2 regions of the Butyricicoccus sp. AM27-36 genome follow, and region 2 is predicted to be linked to the other one. Evidence: predicted binding sites of a transcription regulator. Region 2 holds the regulator's gene; the other holds the start of a gene.

Region 1 (5,193 bases), on a different contig from region 2:
TGTTCTTATTGTAGCAAATTTGCGCCAAAACTTCAACACAAACAAACAATAATTTCATCAAAAATTGACCAACTAAACCTGTACAAAAAGACAATAAAAAGTCCCGCAATCTTATTACGGGACTATTTTAACGTATTTATTGTGATTTGTAAATGGGGTAATGGTGAAAAGTACCGAAAAGTTTTTGTATAAATTTCCGTTCTTTAGCTGTTTTGCGAAAAACGGCTCAAAAATGCGCGGGTTCGCTCGTTATGCGTATTTTCAAATACCTCTGTCGGCGTGCCCTCCTCAACGATGGTGCCGCCGTCCATGAACACGACATGATCGGCCACATCGCGGGCAAACGCCATCTCGTGGGTGACGATGATCATGGTGGTGTGCTGGTCCGCCAGTGAGCGGATAACGCGCAGCACCTCACCGGTCAGCTCGGGGTCGAGCGCCGAGGTCGGCTCGTCGAAGCACAGGATATCCGGCTTGAGCGCGAGCGCACGCGCAATGGCAACGCGCTGCTGCTGACCGCCGGACAGCTGGTGCGGATAGTGGCTCATGCGGCCCTCGAGGCTCATCATCTCGAGCAGCTCGATGGCGCGGTGCTCGATCTGCTCGTGAATCTCGCGTTTTTTCTGTTTGTAGTCCGAGCGTTCCTTGGCCTGCAGCAGGGGAGCGAGCATGACGTTCTCGAGTGCGGTGTACTGCGGGAACAGATTGAACGACTGGAACACCATGCCGAAGTGCAGACGGTTCTTGCGGATCTGCGCATCGCTCTTGGCGGCATGGTCGGCAGCGTCGAGCAGTGTCTCGCCGTTTACGATGATCTTACCCTCATTCGGGGTTTCGAGAAAATTCAGGCAGCGCAGCAGGGTGGTCTTGCCCGAGCCGGACGAGCCGATGATGGCAAGCGCCTTGCCGCGCTCTAATGTAAAACTGATGTCTTTGAGCACCTTGGTAGAGCCGAAGTTCTTATAAAGGTGCTGTACCTCCAGAATAGGCATAACGGCTCCTCCTTATTTAAAGTAATCCATTTTCTTTTCAATCCAGCCGAACAGCAGGGTCAGAATGCCGCTGAACAGCAGGTAGAATACGGCGGTGTAGAACAGCGGCCAGATAATGCCAGGGTTCTTGACGAACTTTTCGCCTGCCCACAGCACCTCGTACACCGCGATGGTACGCGCCAGTGCGGTATCTTTAACAAGGTTGATAAACTCGTTGCCCATCGGCGGGATAACGCGCTTGATGACCTGCAGCAGCGTTACCTTGAAGAAGATCTGGCTCTTGGTCATGCCGAGCACCTGACCGGCCTCATACTGGCCGCTCGGGATGCCCTGAATGCCGCCGCGGAAGATCTCCGAGAAGTAGCAGGCGTAGTTGATGACAAAGGACAGCAGAGCAGCGCTGAAGCGCGGCAGCTTGATTCCCCACACCAGAGCAGGGCCATAGTAGATAATGATGATCTGGAGCATAAGCGGCGTGCCGCGGACGATCCAGACGATGATTTTGATGAGTGCGCGCAGCGGTGTAATGCGGCTCATCGAGCCGAAGCTGATAAGCAGGCCGAGCGGCAGAGCGAATACCAGCGTCAGGCAGAAAAGCTGTACGGTGGTAACAAAGCCGCCCATCAGGCTGAGTGTTACATTGGCAAACATGTCGTTTCCTCTTTACCTCTTTTTTACTTTATTTCTTTTGACACATAAGGCAGAAGACGGTAGTCCGCCTTCTGCCTTATATTAACTGGGGAATGGGAGATTAAGCCTCCGGATCTACGATTGCTTCCTGTACGCCGTACTTCTGAGCGAAGGAAAGAACAATGCCGTCCTTGTAGGCGCCCTTATAGAAATCGTTGAATGCTTCGGTCAGGTCAGAGCCCTTGCGGAAGCCTACAACGTAGTTCTCGTCCTCCTCGCCGTTGGCCTCGTTGAGGTTTACGGTGTAGGTCAGGTTCGGGTAGCTGGTGCCCTCGCCGATCATAGCGCCTGCCATCAGCAGGTCGATCACGCAGGCATCAGAGGTGCCTGCGGCAACCTCCATCAGTGCGTCAGCCTGAGACTGAACTGCGGTTGCATTCAGACCGGCAGCCTGTGCAGCAGCCTCACCGGCGGAGCCGGACTCAACAGCGAAGGTCATATCCTTGATGGATTCGATGTCCTTGGCAGCGTCAGCCTTGTCGGACGGAACAACAACAACCTGTGCGTTGGTTGCATACGGGTCGGAGCAGTTCATGGAGGTCTTGACCTCATCGGTCAGGGTCATGCCGTTCCAAACAGCGTCAACGCCCTTGGAGTCCAGCTCCATGATCTTGTTGTCCCAGTTGATCTCGATGAACTCAGCTTTTACGCCCAGGCTCTCAGCGAAAGCCTTTGCCATGTCCGCGTCAAAGCCGACCCACTCGTCCGAGCCGTCTTCCTTATAATCCATCGGCGCGAAATCCGTGATGCCGATAACCAGCTTGCCGTTGCTCTTTACATAATCCATATCGCTCTCAGCGGAAGCCGAGGTGTCAGCCGCATCGGCACTCGAGTCGTCGGTCTTGGCAGCAGAGCCGCCGCAGCCGGACAGCATGGATACGCTCATTGCGCCTGCCATCAGCAGTGCGAGAAGTTTCTTCGTCTTCATTTTTAGAAAACCTCCTGTAATTCGGTTCATATCTTGTTTACTATTATAACACTTTAGCGCAGAAAATCAACCCCTGATTTTCATGCAGATTTTCAGCATTTTTGAAGGGTAATCGGGCGGTATTTTGTGCAAAATCTAAAATAACAGGGTGAAATATATGGAAAAGAGGACGGGGAGCGGTTGGGACGGATTCTCACTCTTTTTTGCGAACCTGTGTTGACCTGTACCCAAAAAAAGATTATAATCATAAGTAAGCATGATTGTTAAAGAATAAACAATGAAGAACAAGTAAGACGGAGGGAATCAGCGTGGATTATACTGCACTGTATCAGCAGAAGCTGACAACGGCGGATGAAGCCGTTAAGGTTGTTAAATCGGGTGACTGGGTAGACTACGGCTGGTGTACGGGTACGCCTGTTGCACTGGACAAGGCACTTGCTGCCCGCATGGGCGAGCTGGAGGACGTAAACTTCCGCGGCGGCGTACTCATGCGCCGACCGGCGGTATTCGATATTCCGAATGCAGCCGACAAGATCACCTGGAACTCGTGGCACATGTCCGGCATTGAGCGCAAGGCATGCATGGAGGGCTTCGGCTTTTACAGCGCACTGCGCTATTCTGAGATGCCGCGCTGGTACCGCGAGAACGTCCGTCATGTCAATGTAGCCATGATTCAGGTGGCGCCGATGGACGCACACGGCTGGTTCAGCTTCGGTCCGCAGGCTTCGCACCTGAAAGCCATCTGCGATGTATCCGATGTTATCATCGTTGAGGTCAACAAGTATATGCCGCGCTGCCTTGGCGGCTTTGAGGACGGCATTCACATTTCGCAGGTGGATATGATCGTTGAGAGCGACACCGAAATGCCGCAGATGGGCGCAGGCGGCGAGCCGACCGAGGTTGATAAGGCGGTTGCAAAGCTGATCGTGGAGGAAATCCCGAACGGCGCCTGCCTGCAGCTGGGCATCGGCGGCATGCCGAATACCGTAGGCTCGATGATCGCGGAGTCTGACCTGAAGGACCTCGGCGTTCATACTGAAATGTACGTTGACGCATTCGTTGACATCTCCCGTGCAGGCAAGATCAACGGCTCGAAGAAGGCCATCGACCGCGGCCGTCAGGTGTTCGCGTTCGGCGCAGGCACCCAGAAGCTGTACGATTTTGTAAATGATAATCCGGAGTGCATGTCCGCACCGGTATCCTATACCAACGATGCGCGCACCATTGCACAGATCGACAATTTCATTTCCATCAACAATATCGTGGATGTGGATCTGTTCGGTCAGATGAACGCAGAAAGTGCCGGTATCAAGCAGATTTCCGGTGCAGGCGGCCAGCTGGACTTCGTTCTGGGCGCGTATCTGTCTAAGGGCGGCAAGAGCTTCATCTGCTGCTCGTCCACCTTTAAGAAGAAGGACGGCACGCTCGAGAGCCGAATTCGTCCGACGCTCGAGAACGGCTCGGTCGTTACCGATGCCCGTCCGTGCGCGCACTGGTTTGTCACCGAGTACGGCAAGGTGAACCTCAAGGGTCTGACTGCATGGCAGCGCGCAGAGGCTCTGATCTCGGTTGCGCATCCGGATTTCCGCGAGCAGCTGATTCAGGAAGCGGAGAAGATGCGTATCTGGAAGCGCTCTAATAAGAGATAAAATGCTGTCGCGGAACTCCAGTTCCGCACGGTGTTTGCTACTGTTTATAAGAAAACGCTCTGTGAAAACAGAGCGTTTTTTCTTATCTAATTAAAGAGAGATACGCAGAATAAACTGCTGATTCCTGACCGAAAAGCTGTATACACCGCCGTATCGCTCGACGATGCTGCAAATGCTGTGCACGCCGATGCCGTGTCCAGCGCGGTTGGAGACCGGCACGCCGTGGCTGAACTGCACCGGCTGCGTGCAGTCGTTGACAACCTGCAGGAAGAACTTTCCGGCTTTTTCGTATGTCTGCACCTCAATGTGTCCGGGAATGCCGTCCGCGCGCTCGCTGCATGCGTGAATCGCATTCTCAAGCGCGTTGGAGAGCAGCACGCACAGGTCGCTCTCGGCAAGCGGCAGCTGATTGGGCAGCACGGCATGCACCGCAAGCGGGATGCCCTGCGCCTTGGCGCGGTCGGCAAACGATGAGAGAATCAGGTTTGCGGCCTCGTTTTCGCAGTAAACGGTCACGCGGCTGGCTTCGATTTCCTCGCTGATGGAGTGAATGTACTGCAGTGCCTGCTCATACTGCTCATTCTCGATGCAGGCGGTGATGTACTGCAGATGATGCCGCAGATCATGCCGGTAGGCGCGGGTTTTCTGCTGAGAGATACGCAGTGCTTCAATCTCACGGACGGCCTGATGCACCTGCAGGTCAAGATTGCTTTTCAGCTCCTCCAAATGCAGCCGTGCGTGCTGCTCTATGGAAATGTGAATCAGGAACAGCAGGTACGCCGCACTGCACACGAACGGCATGAACTCCACGACTACGGCCGAACCGGAGAACAGCAGGTCGGTGTAAACGCGGGTGGCATAGTCAAACGCATAGTACACCGCGGGCACAATGCCGAACTGACACTGCACCGCCCGCGAATACTGCGACACCGAC
Region 2 (5,193 bases):
CGGCACGATGGCTTATCTCCAGTTTGAGGCGATGGGCGTCGATCAGGTCAAGACCGAGCGTTCGGTCGCTTACATTGACCACAATACCCTGCAGTCCGGCTTCGAGAATGCGGACGACCACAAATATATCGGTTCTGTCGCTAAGAAGCACGGTATCTACTACTCGAAGGCAGGCAACGGCATCTGCCATCAGGTGCATCTGGAGCGCTTCGGCGCACCGGGCAAGACCCTGATCGGCTCGGACAGCCATACGCCGACCGGCGGCGGCATCGGCATGCTGGCGTTCGGTGCCGGCGGTCTGGACGTTGCAGTCGCTATGGGCGGCGGGGCGTACTACATTCCGATGCCGAAGATGGTCCGCGTCAATCTGACCGGCAAGCTGTCTCCGTGGGTATCTGCGAAGGACGTTATTCTGGACGTACTGCGCCAGATGACCGTCAAGGGCGGCGTCGGCAAGATCGTAGAGTACGCAGGCGAGGGCGTAAAGACCCTGTCCGTACCGGAGCGCGCCACCATCACCAATATGGGCGCTGAGCTGGGTGCTACCACCTCGATCTTCCCGTCCGACGAGGCAACCAAGAAGTTCCTCGAAGCACAGGGCCGCGGCGACGTATGGGTACCGCTGTCCTCCGACCCGGACGCAGAGTATGACGAGGAGTACACCGTAGACCTGTCCGCGCTCGAGCCGCTGGCAGCTATGCCGCACATGCCGGATAACGTCAAAAAGGTATCCGAGATCGGCGAGATCAAGGTAAACCAGTGCTGCATCGGTTCGTGCACCAACTCGTCTTACTACGACATGATGAAGGTTGCTTCCATCCTCAAGGGCAAGACCGTAAGCCCGGAGGTTTCTCTGACCATCAGCCCCGGCTCCAAGCAGGTATTCAATATGCTGGCGCAGAACGGCGCTCTGGCAGATATCATCTCTGCAGGCGCTCGTATCCTCGAATGCGCCTGCGGTCCCTGCATCGGCATGGGCCAGTCGCCAGAGTCCGGCGGCGTATCGCTGCGTACCTTTAACCGCAACTTTGAGGGCCGTTCCGGCACCCAGGATGCACAGATCTTCCTCGTATCGCCGGAGGTTGCAGCAGCGTCTGCACTGACCGGTGTGCTGACCGATCCGCGTACCCTCGGCGAGATGCCGCAGATCGAAATGCCTGAGCATTTCACCATCAACGACAACATGATCGTAAAGCCGGCCGAGAATCCGGCTGAGGTTGAGGTCGTTCGCGGCCCGAACATCAAGCCCTTCCCGCTGGGCAAGGCGCTCGAGGCATCCTACACCGGCAAGGTTGTTCTCAAGACTGAGGACAACATCACCACCGACCACATCCTGCCGGCCGGCGCAAAGCTGCTGCCGTACCGCTCGAACGTGCCGTACTACTCCAACTACTGCTTTATCAACGTCGATCCGGAGTTCCCGTCCCGCTGCAAGGAGCAGGGCGGCGGCGTGATTGTCGGCGGCGCAAACTACGGTCAGGGCTCGTCCCGTGAGCATGCAGCGCTCGTTCCGCTGTATCTGGGCGTAAAGGCCGTACTGTGCAAGTCCTTCGCACGAATTCACAAGGCAAATCTGGTCAACTCCGGTATCATCCCGCTGACCTTTGCCGATCCGGCGGACTACGATGCAATCAATCTGCTGGATGAAATCTCTCTGCCGAACGTGCTCGAGGAAGTGAAAAACGGCAAGCAGGTCACCGTTGTTTGCGGCGGCAAGACCTTCAAGGCCGACTGTGAGGTTTCCGAGCGCCAGCGTCACGCACTGCTTGCAGGCGGCACGCTGCTGTACGCACGTCAGCAGAGCAAGTAAGTCAAGACGTTATGCCGACCGGAGAGCCAGGCGGGTTCTCCGGTCGGACTTGACAGCCATATTTTCTTTTGTTAAAATAATATCAATGGTGTAGGAGGACAAAACCATGTCTATCGACCAGTCTGTTCTGGATAAATTTGAGGCAGTTGTAGAGAGCCAGCGCAAGCGTATCATGGATATGAAGGCGCAGGACGATTTTATTGATTACTCCAAGCTGGACAAGCTGATCATCGGCGTGTGCGGCGGCGACGGCATCGGTCCGATGATCACCGGCATGGCCCAGCACGCGCTGGAGGTTCTGCTGGCGGACAAGGTAAAGGCCGGTAAGGTAGAGTTCCGCGTGATCGACGGTCTGACCATCGAGCGCCGTGCCGAGCTCGGCTGTGCTATCCCGCCCGACGTTATGGAAGAGCTGAAGAAGTGCCACGTTATCCTGAAGGGCCCCACCACGACCCCGCGCAAGGGCGATCCGTGGCCGAACGTAGAGTCCGCAAACGTTGCAATGCGCAAGGCTCTCGACCTGTTTGCCAACGTGCGCCCGGTAAAGGTGCCGGAGCTGGGTATCGACTGGACGTTCTACCGCGAGAACACCGAGGGCGGCTACGCTGTCGGCTCTCAGGGCGTACAGATTGATGACGATCTGTTCATCGACTTTACCGTAGCTACCTCGCAGGGCTGCGAGCGTATCGCTCGTCTGGCCTTCGACTATGCACGCAAGACCGGCAAGAACCGCGTTTCCTGCGTCACCAAGGCGAATATCATCAAAACCACCGACGGCAAGTTCCTCGATACCTGCCAGAAGGTAGCCAAGGAGTATCCGGAAGTACAGTTTGATGACTGGTACATCGACATCATGACCGCAAAGCTGCTCGACGACAAGCGCCGCCGCGACTTTAAGGTCGTTGTACTGCCGAACCTGTACGGCGACATCATCACCGACGAGGCCGCTGAGATTCAGGGCGGTGTCGGTACGGCAGGCTCTGCCAATATCGGCAAGCGCTATGCGATGTTCGAGGCAATTCATGGCTCTGCGCCGCGTATGGTACAGGAAGGCCGCGCAAAGTACGCGGATCCGTCCTCCGTACTGCGTGCAGCCGTTATGCTGCTTGAGCACATCGGTGAAATCGAACTGGCAAAGAAGCTCGACCGCGCACTTGATATCTGCATGGTAGAGGAGCGCAAGGTTGTTGTTACCGGTCGTGATACCGGTGCAACTGCGCAGGAATTTACCGACTATGTGCTGGATACCATCGCTAAGCTGTAATTTACACGAGAATAGAATTTGAGAGAGGGAGAGGTTCTGTGGAACGCAAGCAAGAGGTTTCCAAAGCGGTAATTCAGCGATTGCCTCGCTATTATCGGAATATTTGTGAGCTGAAGGCTGAAGGGGAGCAGCGTATCTCCTCCAAAGCACTGGCAGAGCGCATGGGACTGACCGCTTCGCAGATTCGTCAGGACTTTAACTGCTTCGGCGGCTTTGGTCAGCAGGGCTACGGCTATAATATCGACAAACTGCAGGAGGAGCTGGGTGCGATCATGGGTCTGCGGACCGGCCGCACGGCGATTCTGCTGGGTGCCGGCAACCTCGGTCGTGCACTGCTTAATAACTTTAACTTTTCTGCCAGCGGCTTTGAGCTGCTGTGTGCGTTTGACGCAAATCCGCAGCTCATCGGTCAGCGCTTTGGCGGCCATGAGGTACGCAGCGCGGATACGCTTGCGGAGTTTATTGAGCGCAACAAGCCGGATGTGGCGGTGCTCACCATTCCGCGCGGAGATGCTCCGCGTATCGCACACGGTCTGGTAGAGCGCGGTATCCGCGGTCTGTGGAATTTCACCGGCGAGGACCTTCATTTGGAGGGACTGGGCGTTCCGGTCGAAAACGTGCATCTGTCGGACAGCCTGATGACACTGTGCCATCTGGTCGGCATGGCGGACGAAGCACGAGAAGAAGAATGACAAAAAGGGAGTGCCAGAGCGGGCGCTCCCTTTTCTGTGCGTCAAAAAAGCCGTTCTCCGGTCGGAGAGCGGCTTTTTGCTTACATTTTGTCCAGATAATACGGCGTGGTCTGGTAAACATAGTAGTTGACCCAGTTCGTGTAAAACAGGTTGGCATGTGCCTTCCAGGTCACCAGTACGTCCTCGTTGGGATCATCGTTGCGGAAGTAATGACGCGGCAACTCCGGGTTCATGCCTTTAGCCAGATCACGCTCATACTCCTTTTTGAGCGTGTCGGCGTCGTACTCGCCGTGGCCCAGCACAAAGATCTGACGGCCGTTCATTGCCTCTACGATGTGCACACCGGCTTCGTGCGACTCCGCGAGAATGGTCAGACGATCGTTTTTGCGGATGTCGGCGGCACGCACCTCGGTGTGGCGCGAGTGCGGTGCGCAGAAGATATCATCAAAGCCGCGCAGCAGCGGCTCCTTCGGCAGCAGAACATGGTGCTTGAAAATACCGGACATTTTTTCGGGCAGCATGTACTTCGGAATACCGTAGTGATAATACAGACCGGCCTGCGCCCCCCAGCAGATGTGCAGCGTGGAATGAACGTGCGTTTTAGTCCAGTCCATGATCTCGGTCAGTTCCTTCCAGTATTCGACTTCCTCAAACGGCATGGTCTCTACCGGCGCACCGGTGATGATAAAACCGTCATATTTCTGGTCGCGGATATCGTCGAACGTCTTGTAGAAGGTGAGAAGATGATCCTCCGGCGTATTTTTGGAATGGTACGTTTCGGTCTGGATCAGATCGACCTCGATCTGGATCGGCGTGTTGGATAAACAGCGCAGGATCTGGGTTTCGGTAATGATTTTCAATGGCATCAGGTTGAGCAAACCGATGCGAAGAGGACGAATGTCCTGTGTCGCGGCACGGTGTTCGGTCATAACGAAAATGTTTTCGCTTTCCAATACGGCGCGTGCCGGCAGACTGTCGGCTATCTTGATAGGCAAGCCGACACCTCCTTTTTCTCTTCACAAATCTTTATATAATATATTCAGTATAGCAGATTTACGGCGGTATCTCAAGGGTTTGCATAAAATGCAGAAAAATGAAAAATAGTTATTGACAAAACAGGGGGACGATGGTATTCTAAATAGGCTGTTTTCAAACAGCGGTTCAGCGTACCAAAAAGAATTTGAAAAAAGTTCTTGACAAACGGTGAAAAGTTTGGTATTCTGAATAAGCTGTTTCGACAGCGGTCAAAATAGAATCGAGTCGATGAACGAAAATTGATTGAAAAATAAATCGAAAAAAGTTCTTGACAAACGCTTCTGGTTTTGATATACTAAATAAGCTGTTGATGAGCGGTTAAGAACGACGAAAAGTTGTGAAAACTCTTTAAAAACAGCAGATTGTACCTTGTAAATTAAACAACGATGTGC

Evidence for each region. Region 2 encodes Rex, which represses fermentation and respiration genes when NADH is low (regulators of the CRP and FNR family bind a similar motif). Its sites were predicted from a motif close to ATTGTTAANNNNTTAACAAT; they were not measured.
Region 1: DW724_RS06525 (butyryl-CoA:acetate CoA-transferase) is a predicted target of Rex. The motif match lies at 2,870-2,889, and genes of this name have one in related genera.

Annotation. Positions count from the first base shown of each region.
Region 1 covers NZ_QUJR01000003.1:263,395-268,587, forward strand. The annotation lists gene DW724_RS06510 (amino acid ABC transporter ATP-binding protein) at 204-992, opposite strand; gene DW724_RS06515 (amino acid ABC transporter permease) at 1,005-1,643, opposite strand; gene DW724_RS06520 (transporter substrate-binding domain-containing protein) at 1,744-2,610, opposite strand; gene DW724_RS06525 (butyryl-CoA:acetate CoA-transferase) at 2,919-4,259, shown strand; gene DW724_RS06530 (sensor histidine kinase) at 4,350-5,193, opposite strand, start outside.
Region 2 covers NZ_QUJR01000010.1:128,728-133,920, forward strand. The annotation lists gene DW724_RS13225 (aconitate hydratase) at 1-1,810, shown strand, start outside; gene DW724_RS13230 (isocitrate/isopropylmalate family dehydrogenase) at 1,917-3,074, shown strand; gene DW724_RS13235 (redox-sensing transcriptional repressor Rex) at 3,113-3,766, shown strand; gene metA (homoserine O-acetyltransferase MetA) at 3,847-4,761, opposite strand.